3 regions of the Thermosinus carboxydivorans Nor1 genome follow, and region 3 is predicted to be linked to each of the others. Evidence: riboswitches for the same ligand, from Rfam matches in the RefSeq annotation. Region 3 holds a riboswitch; each other region holds the start of a gene.
The links. Region 3 has a riboswitch for lysine ahead of TCARDRAFT_RS13745 (ABC transporter substrate-binding protein). Riboswitches for the same ligand answer to the same signal wherever they lie in the genome.
Positions count from the first base shown of each region.

Region 1 (4,164 bases), on a different contig from region 3:
ACATGGCAAAAACGGCCTTAAAAGATAAGATTCTCGATTTTATGCGCAACGACGCCTACCGGCCGCTCACCGCGGAAGATCTGGCGCAGGAAATGGGCCTTAAGGGCAAAGAACTGACCGAATTTTGGTCGATATTACAAGAACTGGAAGCCGAAGCCTTGATTATCAAGACCCGTTACGGCAAGTACGGCGTGCCGGAGCGCATGAATCTCGTCGTGGGCCGTTTTCATGCCAGCGGCAAAGGCTACGGCTTCGTTGTCCCCGATAACCCCGAAGAACCGGATATTTATATTACCGCCGACGCTGCCATGACGGCCATGCACAACGACCGGGTTGTCGCCCGTATCCATCGCCGTACTCCCGCCCACGGCAAAAAACGGGAAGGGGAAATTATCCGGATTGTCGAGCGGGCCAACCACCGGATCGTCGGCACCTTTGCGGCCAGTCGCCACTATGGTTTCGTTGTCCCCGACGACCCTCGCCTGGGGCGGGACATCTTTGTGCCGAAAGGCGAAAGAAACGGTGCCAAAGACAATGCCAAAGTAGTGGTGGAAATCACCAAGTGGCCGGAGCGGCAGCGAAGTGCCGAAGGGCGGATTGTGGAGGTGCTGGGACAAAAAGGCGACCCCGGGATCGAAATTTTATCCATCATTACCAAACATAATCTGCCCCGGGTCTTCCCGCCGGAGGTAGAACGGGCGGCGGCTGACGTGCCGGCAGAGATCAGTGCGGCAGAACTGGCGGGACGGCGCGACCTTCGCGACTTGCCCATCGTCACGATTGACGCAGAGGACGCGAAAGATCTGGATGATGCCGTCCATGTTGAGCGGCTGCCCGCCGGGCGCTATCTGCTCGGCGTCCACATCGCCGATGTGAGCTATTATGTGCGGGAAAACACCCCGCTCGACATTGAAGCCCGCCGTCGGGGAACCAGCGTGTATTTGGTCGACCGCGTGCTGCCCGATGCTCCCGCCGCGGCTGTCCAACGGCATTTGTAGTCTCAATGCTGGCGAAGACCGCCTGACCTTGTCGGTCCATATGGAAATCGACGCCGGCGGCCGCATTGTCCACTACGAGATATTTCCCAGCGTAATCCGCGTCCAGACGCGGCTGTCCTATAACATCGTGCGGCGGATATTGGTTGACGGGGATGAAAACTTGCGGCGGCAGTATGCCGACCTTGTCGATCACCTGGAGGAAATGGCGCGGCTGTGCCATATCCTGCGGGAGCGGCGCATGCGCCGCGGTGCCATCGATTTTGATTTCCCGGAAATAAAGGTCAAGCTGGACGAAGCGGGCCGGCCGGTCGAGCTGGTCAAGCGGGTCCGCAGCCTCGCCGAGTCCATCATTGAGGAGTTCATGCTGGCGGCCAACGAGACGGTGGCCGAACACCTGCACCGGCTCGGCGTGCCGGCCGTCTACCGCGTGCACGAGGAGCCGGACACGGAAAAGATGGAAAAGCTCAATGCTCTTCTCCATAATTTTGGCCAACGGTTAACTACGGTCGATGACATTCATCCGATTGTCCTGCAGCAAGTGCTTACCCGTATTGCCGGCCGGCCGGAAGAGCGGATTATCAGCACGGTTATGCTGCGCTCCCTCAAACAGGCTCGCTATGAAGCGGAAAACCTGGGCCACTTCGGCTTGGCCGCCCGGTATTATACTCATTTTACTTCGCCGATCCGCCGCTATCCGGACCTGATCGTCCACCGCATTCTGCGCGAAACATTCACTACCGGCGAACTGTCAGCCAAGCGGCGGGAAAAGCTGGCCAAGATGCTGCCCGTCGTGGCCCAGCACTCGTCAGAGCGGGAGCGGGCGGCGGCTGAGGCCGAGCGGGAGACGGTAGACCTTAAGAAAGTGGAATACATGGCCCGGTTCGTCGGGGACGAATTTCCCGCCATTATCAGCGGCGTTACCGCCTTTGGCCTGTTTGTTGAGTTGGATAACGGCGTTGAAGGTCTGGTGCATGTGTCCAGCATGGATGACGACTACTACCAGTTTATTGAAGAGCAGTATGCCCTGATCGGCGAGCGCAGTAAGCGCATCTACCGCCTAGGCGATGCGGTAAACGTGCGGGTGGTGCGCGTTAATCCCGCCGACCGCACCATCGACCAGGCCCGGGTCGCCGAACCGGGGCGCGGCGAAGCTGATAAGGCGGATAACGGCAACGGCCGGAAGGGAAACAAGGCCAAGGGTAAAACGGGGACTAAGCGCCAGGCGAAAAGCGGCGGCAAGGCCAAGGCGGTCGCCAAACCGAAAAGCCGCTTGAAATAGCCTTCCAAACTTGGGGGAATAGGATCGGCCGTGAAGGAGGAAGGGCAGGAAAAGTGTTGACACACCTGCCTGGCTTCGGTATACTAGAAACGATAATTAAATATGGTGAGATAGAGGTGCGGCTATTAAGAGTATGCATTCATGAGCAGGCCGGCGATGAAGGGTGCAGAAAGGAATATCCGCCGAAGCAGCAGGTCATGGCCAAGGGCCTTCTGCTGGTCTTGCCGCTAAATAAGGGTAAGACTGTCATCCGAGCAAATTCGGGTGGAGCGCTATCTTGCACGGCTAGTATAGGGCTTGGCATAAGCATTTTTAGCGGCTTGCGAGATGGACTCGCAGGCCGTTTTCATATTAGCTGAGGCGCTCCCGGCCGCATTCATTATTCTAATTAGGAGGTATCTCGACATGGCAGAGAAAAAGCTCCCCTTTACTAAAGCAAAATTGGAAGAAATCATTCGCCAGCATAAGACGCCTTTTCATATTTATGATGAGAAGGGTATCAGGGAAAATGCCAGAAAGTTGACGGCCGCGTTTGCCTGGGCGCCTGGGTTCAAAGAATATTTCGCCGTAAAAGCAACGCCTAATCCGTATATCCTGCAGATCCTGCGGGAAGAGGGCTTTGGCGCCGATTGCAGTTCGATGGCCGAGCTGGTTCTGGCCGAAATGGTAGGCATTACGGGCGAAGAAATTATCTTTTCCTCCAACGACACGCCCGCTGAGGAGTATGTTAAAGCTAAACAACTTGGGGCGATTATCAACCTGGATGATATCAGTCATATCGAGTTTTTAGAAAAACACGCCGGCCTGCCGGAAATTATCTCATTCCGCTATAATCCCGGACCGCTCCTTAAGCAGGGCAATACCATCATCGGCAAGCCGGAAGAGGCCAAATACGGCTTGACGCGCCAGCAGATTTTTGACGCCTACCGCATCGTGCAGGCCAAAGGGGTCAAGCGGTTCGGCCTGCATACCATGGTCATTTCCAACGAACTCAACCCGCAGTGCTTTGTCGAAACGGCCAATATGATGTTTGACCTGGCCATTGAAATTTATCAAAAACTCGGCATCAAAGTTGAGTTTATCGACTTGGGCGGCGGCATTGGCATTCCCTACCGCCCTGAGCAGCAACCGGTAGACCTTTTCTATGTGGGCGAAGAAATCCGCAAGGCCTATGAGGCTAAGATTGTCGCTAACGGCCTGCATCCGATCAAGCTGGCCATGGAATGCGGCCGTATGATCACCGGTCCGTATGGTTATTTGGTGGCGCGGGTGCTGCACAAAAAAGAAATTTACAAGAATTACGTCGGGCTTGATGCCTGCATGGCCAATCTGATGCGGCCCGGCATGTATGGCGCCTATCACCACATTACTGTGGCCGGCAAGGAAGATTGGCCGCTTGATCATATTTACGACGTGACCGGCTCGCTGTGCGAAAACAACGATAAATTCGCTATCGACCGTCCGCTGCCCCGCATCGATATCGGCGATATTGTCGTTATCCATGACACCGGTGCCCACGGCCATGCGATGGGCTTCAACTACAACGGCAAACTGCGTTCGGCCGAACTCTTGCTGCGCCCTGACGGCAGCGTGAAACTCATCCGCCGTGCCGAGACGCTGGCCGACTTATTTGCTACCCTTAACTTTCCTCAGTGTGAACTGAACCTGGCGGCCGCGTCGACAACCGAATAAAAAAGTCCTGTCAGCGTATGCGCTGACAGGACTTTTTTCTTTGCACGAACCACTGAGGACACGGAGCTATGTATAAATTTCAAAATGGGGAATATAGGGAACCGCAGAGGACGCGGAGAAATAGTTTTTATTTTAATTTTTAGCGCGATGAAATCGCGCTCTCTGCGTCCTCCCGTGGTTAAAATGGGCGTTCAT
Region 1 covers NZ_AAWL01000018.1:5,588-9,751, reverse strand. Annotated here, with positions in the region: gene TCARDRAFT_RS16040 (RNB domain-containing ribonuclease) at 3-998, shown strand; gene TCARDRAFT_RS16035 (ribonuclease R family protein) at 964-2,277, shown strand; lysine riboswitch at 2,381-2,560, shown strand; gene TCARDRAFT_RS10915 (diaminopimelate decarboxylase family protein) at 2,683-3,969, shown strand.
Region 1: another riboswitch for lysine. It lies ahead of TCARDRAFT_RS10915 (diaminopimelate decarboxylase family protein); the one in region 3 lies ahead of TCARDRAFT_RS13745 (ABC transporter substrate-binding protein).

Region 2 (4,164 bases), on a different contig from region 3:
TTGCGAATTTGATCCCCTACTACCCACATATTGAGCCCATAAGGAACCGATTTATCCGGGCGGAGCCGGCCGACAAACACTTCATCGCGATTAGATGTATAAAGTGGCATTGGATAGAGCATTTCGGCAGGATCATCCTGCACGATAACACCGGGAAAAGCGGCAAGAGCGCTTCGTGCCTCCTCAACCGAGAGCGGCCCCGCTAATTCTAGGTTAATGGATTCGGAATGACTGCGGTAAACAGGTACGCGAACCGTTGTAGCCGTAATGGCAATGCTATAATCGTTGAAAATTTTATGGGTTTCATGAACCATTTTCATTTCCTCTTTAGTGTAACCGTCTTCAACGAAAACATCAATCTGTGGTATCAAGTTAAAAGCAATCTGGTAGTGTTTGGGCAGGCTGGCGCTCGGCAGGATACGAGCCTCGACCGGGCGGTCTTCCATTATTGCCTTTACCTGGTCAGTTAATTCGTCGATAGCCTCTTTGCCGGCTCCGGAAACAGCCTGATAAGTAGAAACAACAACCCGTTTGATTTTTACTCGGTCGTAAATCGGTTTTAAGGCCATAGCCATAATAATCGTCGAGCAGTTTGGGTTGGCAATAATGCCTCTGTGATTTTTAATTGCTTCCGGATTTACTTCCGGGACAACAAGCGGTACATCGGGATCCATCCGGAAAGTGCTGGAATTGTCTATCACAACGGCGCCGGCTTTAACGGCTTCCGGAGCAAAAACCTTGCTGGCGGGTCCCCCGGCAAAAAGAGCAATTTGCACGTCTTTGAACGATTCGGCTTTTGCTTCTTCGACGGTATATGTTTCGCCTAAAACTTGCATCTGTTTGCCGGCAGACCTTTCCGAAGCAAAGTAATTTTAACTTCCCCACCGGAAACTTTCGCTCTTCAATTAGCTTAATAAATTCCTGTCCTACCGCGCCGGTCGCGCCCAAGATTGCAACATTGTATTTCATAATTCTCGCCTCCAATTACTCAGTTTACTTCATAATGTTTTCCAGTCCGTAGACAAGTCCGTCGACGGTTAAAACCCGCTTGCACGCCAACAACACACCCGGCATGAAAGACTCACGGGAAATGGAATCATGGCGAATCGTTAGCGTCTGCCCAAGACCACCGAAAATGACCTCCTGATGAGCTACATATCCGGGCAGTCGCACGCTATGGATACGAATGCCTTCAAAATTGCCGCCACGGGAACCAGCCAGTTTTTCCACCTCGGCAGGATGTCCCTGCTGCATACTGCCACGGTTCTGCATAATTAGCTCGGCCGTTCGCAGCGCTGTTCCTGACGGTGCGTCCAGTTTTTGATCGTGGTGCAGCTCAATAATTTCCACATGAGGGAAATATTTTGCAGCTTCTTGTGCCAATTGCATCATCAACACCGCGCCTACGGAAAAATTCGGCGAAATTATCGCATTTACACGGCTCTGTTTGCATAATTCCCTTACCTCAGACACATCGGCCTCGCTAAGACCAGTAGTGCCGACTACGGGACAAACACCGTTTTTAATTGCGATACGGATATTGTTCATTACCGTATCGGGGTTTGTAAAATCAACCATAACCTGGGGTTTGGTTTCGTTAATGACTGTTTGCAGGTCGTTGCCAACGGTTACGCCTATTTTGCCTGCACCGATCAGTTCACCGACATCATCAAAATTGGACTTGATGTCTACCGCACCTACAATGCTGAGTTGTTCGTCCCTATGTACCGCCTTCAAGACTTCGCGACCCATCTTCCCATAAGCTCCACACACCATTACCCTGATCATTATCTTTCACCTCCCACAAAAATAAGAAGCAGCCGGTGAACGCTATCTCACCGGCTGCCACTAGTAGACAGCTTAAAAGGGAACAAGAAACACTAGTGTTTCCCCGCCCTTAGTTGAGATAGCGCTCCACCAAAATAACTTTGGTGACAGTGTTACACCTGTTCGGCGCAACACCAGCACGAAAGCTTGGCATTCTTTCGTACTTCGGCGGTCATCCCTTTCCTTTCAGATCCTGACGCCACTCTCCCTGAAAGTACTCTTGAGGACCGCACCTCTACTCACCCTGCGCAGGTTTATTATTCATTTTACGTTCATTGTATAATAATGGTTACACCAGTGTCAAACATATTTAAAAAAATTTATTATTTTTCCTACCGAGCATTATGACTTTCTACGTCCCGAGCACCATTTTGCCGGAGAACTTGGGCCGCTTGCTGTACTTTCGCCGCATCGGACCGGATTACCGCTAAAATTCCGCCTTCGGCAACATGCTGCTCATAGCGCCGACTCACCTCTGCCGGAATACCCCAGTCGATCAACCCTCCGGCAATACCCCCTGCTACCGCGCCGCTCAAGGCCGCGGCAATAGGTCCAGCGGCAACGATCGGTCCAATACCAGGAATAGCAAGAGCTCCAGCACCTACCATGAGGCCACCGATTCCACCCAGTGTTCCGCCGGTAAGAGCGCCGTCGGTAATATCGTCATCAACAAACTCAGTGTCATTTCGCCTTTTACGTTCTTTGGAGACAATATTTATTTCTTCCGTAGAAAACCCCTGGTTACGCAGTTCGCTTACCGCTTTTTCAGCCTGTTGGTGGGAATCAAAGACCCCGATAACCATTTTTACATTCTGACTACCAGTACCAGTTTTGGCAGCTTGCCCTTGAGCGGCCGATTGTGCCGCTGTCTGCGACTGCATGGATGTAGTTTGCGCTTTGGCGTAACTGGTAACAACACTGTTTGTTGCGCCTTGATTTTGTTGGTTTGTATTATTTGGTACCATGGTGTGCCCTCCTAACATTAATTGTGTTGCAATTTAATGTTAGTCTTCCCACCATTCCTTTTAATATTCGTCTTCGTAACGCTCACGTCGCATACCGGCATACAGGCGGTCAAACGCATTGTTTAAGTCAACAATAACAACCTCATCGCCAATCCGTTTAATGGCATGCCACGGAATTGTCGAACTCCGGTTATCGCTGAAGAAACCGAATAACCCGCCGCGGGTAGGTAATATGAGAGCATTTATTCGCCCTGTCTTCCTATCAAAAGACAACTCACACTCATCAATTACGCCTAGCCGGGAACCGTCACCAAGATTAATTACTTCTTTCCCTGATAGTTCACTTAGACGCATAGTATCCTCCCTCTATAAGTTCTATTTATGTAAAAGAAGGTAGAGTTTTAAAAACAGCGGCTGAATAATGGCTACGCCCAAGGAAATTAGCGCCAACGGGTCGATAGCGACAGTCAAAAGTCCCACCGTTGAAGGTATTTCCAATTTTAAAAAAGACACAAGCATAATCAGTGAAAGATATATTCCGCCTGCGGTCGCCACCAGTTCCTGTACGGCAAGCGAAACCGGCGACGGTTTGGTCTTGTTTTCATCAAGCATTTGCCGGTAACGGCACGTCCTAAGCCACAATGACCATGCTATTAGCAGCGTAAGAAGGATAATAAGGCCAATGGCATACATGTAGTCCCCCCCCTACATACTTCTACCAAATGGATATGCAGAGAGACAAAATTTATGTCAAAAAGAAAAAACGGCCAAATGGCCGCTGTCTATTTTCCCGTGCTTCCTATTCCGCCTGTTCTGGTAGCTCCTGCAATACGGTCGTTGTCGACCAACAGGTATTTATTAAAGATGCCTTGGGCAATACGTGTTCCTTTCGCAATTTGCACCGCTTGCGTCCCATGATTGAATACTGCGAGAATAATATGTCCTTCGTTGGTTGGATTATTATAATAATCAGCGTCAATAATACCTTGACCATTAATCAGACTTAAACCGTGCTTGACGGCCAGGCTTGACCGGATATGAATGCTCAAATACTCATCTGGCAGCATATAGGCTTTTAACCCGGTCGGAATAAGCGTAACCGTCTGAGGCGCAGCAACGACATCCTCCGCGGCTGCGAAATCATAACCGGCACTGGCCGCTGTCTGCCGCCGCGGCAGCGCAATACCTTTGTCAATATAGCTCGATACTATTTCAAAACCTCTTTGGCGCATGAACTTACTCCTAAATTTTTAATTCCGGCAATACCGTTTCTTTTACAGGCCCCAAGGTAGTCAGCGACAACGCGCCGGAACCAAACAACCTATTAATGATGTTTCGCAGATCGTCCGCCGTAACTTGGTCAATCTTTTCA
Region 2 covers NZ_AAWL01000015.1:33,398-37,561, reverse strand. Annotated here, with positions in the region: partial or broken gene TCARDRAFT_RS10330 (aspartate-semialdehyde dehydrogenase) at 1-972, opposite strand, end outside; gene dapB (4-hydroxy-tetrahydrodipicolinate reductase) at 994-1,788, opposite strand; lysine riboswitch at 1,900-2,073, opposite strand; gene TCARDRAFT_RS10320 (general stress protein) at 2,160-2,792, opposite strand; gene TCARDRAFT_RS10315 (YlmC/YmxH family sporulation protein) at 2,853-3,146, opposite strand; gene TCARDRAFT_RS10310 (hypothetical protein) at 3,168-3,485, opposite strand; gene TCARDRAFT_RS10305 (dCTP deaminase/dUTPase family protein) at 3,575-4,024, opposite strand; gene TCARDRAFT_RS16030 (hypothetical protein) at 4,035-4,164, opposite strand, start outside.
Region 2: another riboswitch for lysine. It lies ahead of dapB (4-hydroxy-tetrahydrodipicolinate reductase); the one in region 3 lies ahead of TCARDRAFT_RS13745 (ABC transporter substrate-binding protein).

Region 3 (4,164 bases):
GTCGAAGTATACCAGGGGCTGAGCAAGATTATGCACCGCTTTATCAGTCCGCGTGAGACGGCCACTATTTCGGTGGGCGCCATTCGCGGTGGCGAACGGTACAATGTCATCCCGCGCGAAGTGGTCATGGAAGGCACGGTGCGCACGCTCAGCGAGAATGTGCGCCAGGCCATTCCTAAGCTGGTGGAGCGCATGGTGCAAGGCGTGACGGCCGCCTACGGCGCCGGCTATGAGCTGGACTACCAGTTTGGCTATCCCGTGCTGGTGAACGATGCCAAAGCCGCCGGCATTGTCGCCGAGGCGGCTGCCGAAGTGATCGGCTGCGCGGCGCTGCAGCCAGTGGAGCCCATCCTGGGGGCGGAGGATTTTGCCCGCTATCTCGCCAAGGTTCCGGGCGCCTTTTTCCTGCTTGGCTGCCAACAACCCGGCAATGCTTATCCGCTGCACAGTTCTCGCTTCGATGTGGATGAGCGGGCGCTGCTGCTTGGCGCCCGCGTCATGTACAGCGTCGTCCGGAAGGCGCTGGCCGCTTACGCGCCAGATGCCGCGCTGCGGGCGTCATAAGCAAACTTTAAGTGTAAAGGAGGTTTTTTTATGGCGGAATTTTCGCGGCAACCTCAGTCTGCGCCGCCGCAAGTCGGCGCGTTTCAAAAGTTGCTGGACGTAATCGAGTACATCGGGAATAAGTTTCCTTCGCCGTTCATGCTGTTTACTATTTTGGGACTTATGGTGCTGATTTTATCCTGGGTGTTTGATGGCGCCACCGCGTCATACATCGGCAAGGGCGGCAAGCCGACCGTGGTGAAGGTCGTCAGCCTGCTCAACGCTGACGGTTTCCGCTATATTCTTGAGGACATGGTTAAAAACTTTGTCAACTTCCCGCCGCTGGGGCTGGTCGTTGTCATGATGCTGGCCATGGGCCTGGCCGAAGCCACCGGTCTGGTGAGCGCTTTTGTCCGCCGCATCATGCTGGGCGTGCCGTCCTGGGCCGTTACCAGCACCGTGTTCTTCCTTGGCATCAACGGAAACCTGGCGTCTGACGCCGCCACCGTCTTTATCCCCGCAGCGGCCGCCGCCGTATACGCCAGTATGGGGCGCAACCCGCTGATGGGTATGTCGGTCGCCTTTGCCGCTGTCCAGGCCGGTTTTAGCGCCAACATCCTGCCGGCCGGCACCGATGCGCTTTTGGCCGGGATTACCCAGTCGGCCATTGGCACAATCCCGCAGACGGCCAATTCCCCGGTCCACCCGCTGATTAACTATTACCTCATGAGTTCGTCGGTTATCATTCTGACAATTGTGGGCACGCTGATCGCTGAGAAGGTGGTCGGTCCGCGCCTCGACCGGCTGCATCCCGTGACGGAGTTCGGGTTGAAGGTGAGCGAACATGAGCTTACTCCGGAGGAAAAGAAGGGGTTGCGCTACGCCGGTTGGGCGGCACTTGCGTATATAGCGCTGCTCCTCATCCTGCTGGTTCCGGAAAACGGCCTCTTGCGCAATCCCAAAACGCATGCCATTTTGCCTAATTCGCCGTTTTTGAGCGGCATTATTCCGATCTTGTTTTTCTTCTTTATGACCGTCGGCATCGCGTTCGGCATTGGCAAGGGTGTTATTAAAAAGGAAAGCGATATTGGCAAGTTCATGGGCCAGGGGGTTGCGGGGATTATCAGCTTCATTGTCACCGCTTTCTCTGCCGCCCAGTTCATTGCCTGGTTCAATAAGAGCAACCTTGCTACCGTTATGGCCATTAAGGGCGCCGACCTGTTAAAAGCGCTCGACTTTACGGGCGTATCGCTTATTATCGCTTTTATCCTTTTTTCGGCTTTCGTTGACCTGTTTATTGTCAGCGGCTCGGCCAAGTGGCTCATCTTGGCGCCGGTGTTCGTGCCCATGTTCGGCCTGTTGGGTTATGAGCCAGCACTGACTCAGGCGGCGTACCGCATCGGCGAGAGCTCGGTCAACAGCATTACGCCGCTGAACTATTATTTACCGGTGATGCTTGGCATCATGGCCAAATATGCTGGCAATGACGCCAAGGTGGGCATGGGGACGCTGGTGTCCATGCAGCTTCCCTTCGGCATAGCCTTCTTGGTCGCCTGGACGGCTTGGCTGATGGTGTTTATCTTCTTCAACCTGCCGCTCGGGCCGGGGGCTAAGATTTATCTATAATTAAGTTTTTAACCGATATTTACATAAAATTTTGGCTAAATCAAATTATTAAAAAGTTGTTGACATTTTATTTGCCATTATTATACAATTAACGCAAAAGTAACATATAGACCTTGCGAAGATAGAGGTGCGGGCAACATGAGTAGCTCCGGGGAGAAGGGCATCGCTGAACCGGAGGGAAAGGGTGACCGCCGAAGCGTGGCCGGCTGCCGAAGCGGCCATGCTGGTCCTGCGTCGAACAGGCGCCGGACTGTCACCAATTGTGAAATTGGTGGAGCGCTATCTCATCTGGCCGCTATTCGTCCCAATATTTGCAGCATGCTTGGACCCGGTGAGGCGTAGCTCCCGGGTCTTTGTTTATCTTGTTCATAGCCGGGACAACGCAGGCATATAAGTGAAGTATGAGGTATGAGGTATGAGGTGAGGGAGGAGGATTGGCGGCAAAATAGCGACTGGATTAGGCAAGAGTAAAAGAGGAGGGGTGTATGTGTCCAAGTATATGAAATTATTATCCTTGGTAGTAGTACTCATTTTCCTGGTAGCGGCGGCTGGCTGCGGTGGTAGTTCAAGCACGTCGGGCAGCAAGGGCAATCTGGTGATTGCCATGGTTAACCCGCTTTCCGGTGACAGCGCCACATACGGCGTGAGCCATAAGAACGGCATGGAACTGGCCCGGGAGGAAATTAACAAGGCTGGTGGCATCAAGGGGCAGCAAATCGAGATTCTCTTCCACGACGACGCCGGTGATCCCAAGCAGGCGGCGGCGGGTGCGCAAAAGTTTGCCGATCAGAAAAACGTCATGGCCATTGTGGGGTCGTGTCTGAGCTCCAATACGCTGGCGATGGTGCCGATCACCGATAAAGCCAAACTGCCGCATTCGGTTGTTTCGTCCAGTACGCCCAAACTGAGCGGCATGAGCAAATACTTTTTCCGCATGGCCGTGCAGGACGCTCAGGTGGGCATCCTGATGGGCGACTTGATCGCCCAGAAACTGGGGGCCAAGAAGGTCGCCATTTTGTATCCCAATAACGACTATGGCAAGGGGCTGACGGCGGCGATTGAGGAAACGCTCAAAAAGCACGGGGTGACCGTTGTGTCCAACCAGGCCTATCTGGCTACCGACAAAGATTACTCGGCGCTGCTTACCGGGATCAAGGCCCAGGGAGTTGACGCGCTGGCCGTGGCCGGCACTTACACCGACGGCGGCCTGATCACCAAGCAGGCCCGCGAGCTCGGCCTGACCATTCCAATCGTCGGCGGCACCGGTTTCTACAGCCCGAAATTCGTGGAAATCGCCGGCAAGGCGGCAGAAGGGGCGATTTTCCTCGGTGCGTTCGTAGCCTCCAACCCCGACCCGGCGGTGCAGAACTTCGTTAAGAAATATAAAGAGAAGTATAATATGGAGCCTGACACGTTTGCCGCGCTTGGCTATGACCAGATGTACGTCTTGGCCGAGGCCATGAAGAAGGCGGCGGAAAAAGGCGCCATCACCCGGGAAAACATCCGTGATGCCATGGCTCAGACTAATTACAAGGGGATTACCGGCACCGTCACCTTTAACGATCAAGGCGACTGGGTCCGCCCATATCTGTATATTACCGTAAAAGACGGCAAGTTTGTTCTGTACCAGTAAAATGCAGCGCGGGAAGCGGCCAATGCTGCTTCCCGTATTTTTGTTAAATCGACATGAATATCTAAACGGTAAGTGCAATAACAGGGAATTCATGCAAGCAATCGGCGCCACAAGTATACAAACCGTTAAACCACGGAGATATTCATGCCAATAAATTGGCACCACAAGCCAGGAAAACCGGGATTGAACCGCGGAGCGCACGGAGAGTGCGATATACATCGCACTTGGGGTTTTAATTAATTTTTAATTTTAATAAAATTTTATCCTCCGTGTTCTCTGCGGTTCTCTATATTCCCCATTTAGAAGTTGTCGGTTTTCGGAGTAGAACGCAGAGAGCGCGATATTCATCGCGCTAAATATCA
Region 3 covers NZ_AAWL01000034.1:8,475-12,638, reverse strand. Annotated here, with positions in the region: gene TCARDRAFT_RS13760 (M20 metallopeptidase family protein) at 1-564, shown strand, start outside; gene TCARDRAFT_RS13755 (AbgT family transporter) at 595-2,169, shown strand; lysine riboswitch at 2,284-2,459, shown strand; gene TCARDRAFT_RS13745 (ABC transporter substrate-binding protein) at 2,657-3,802, shown strand.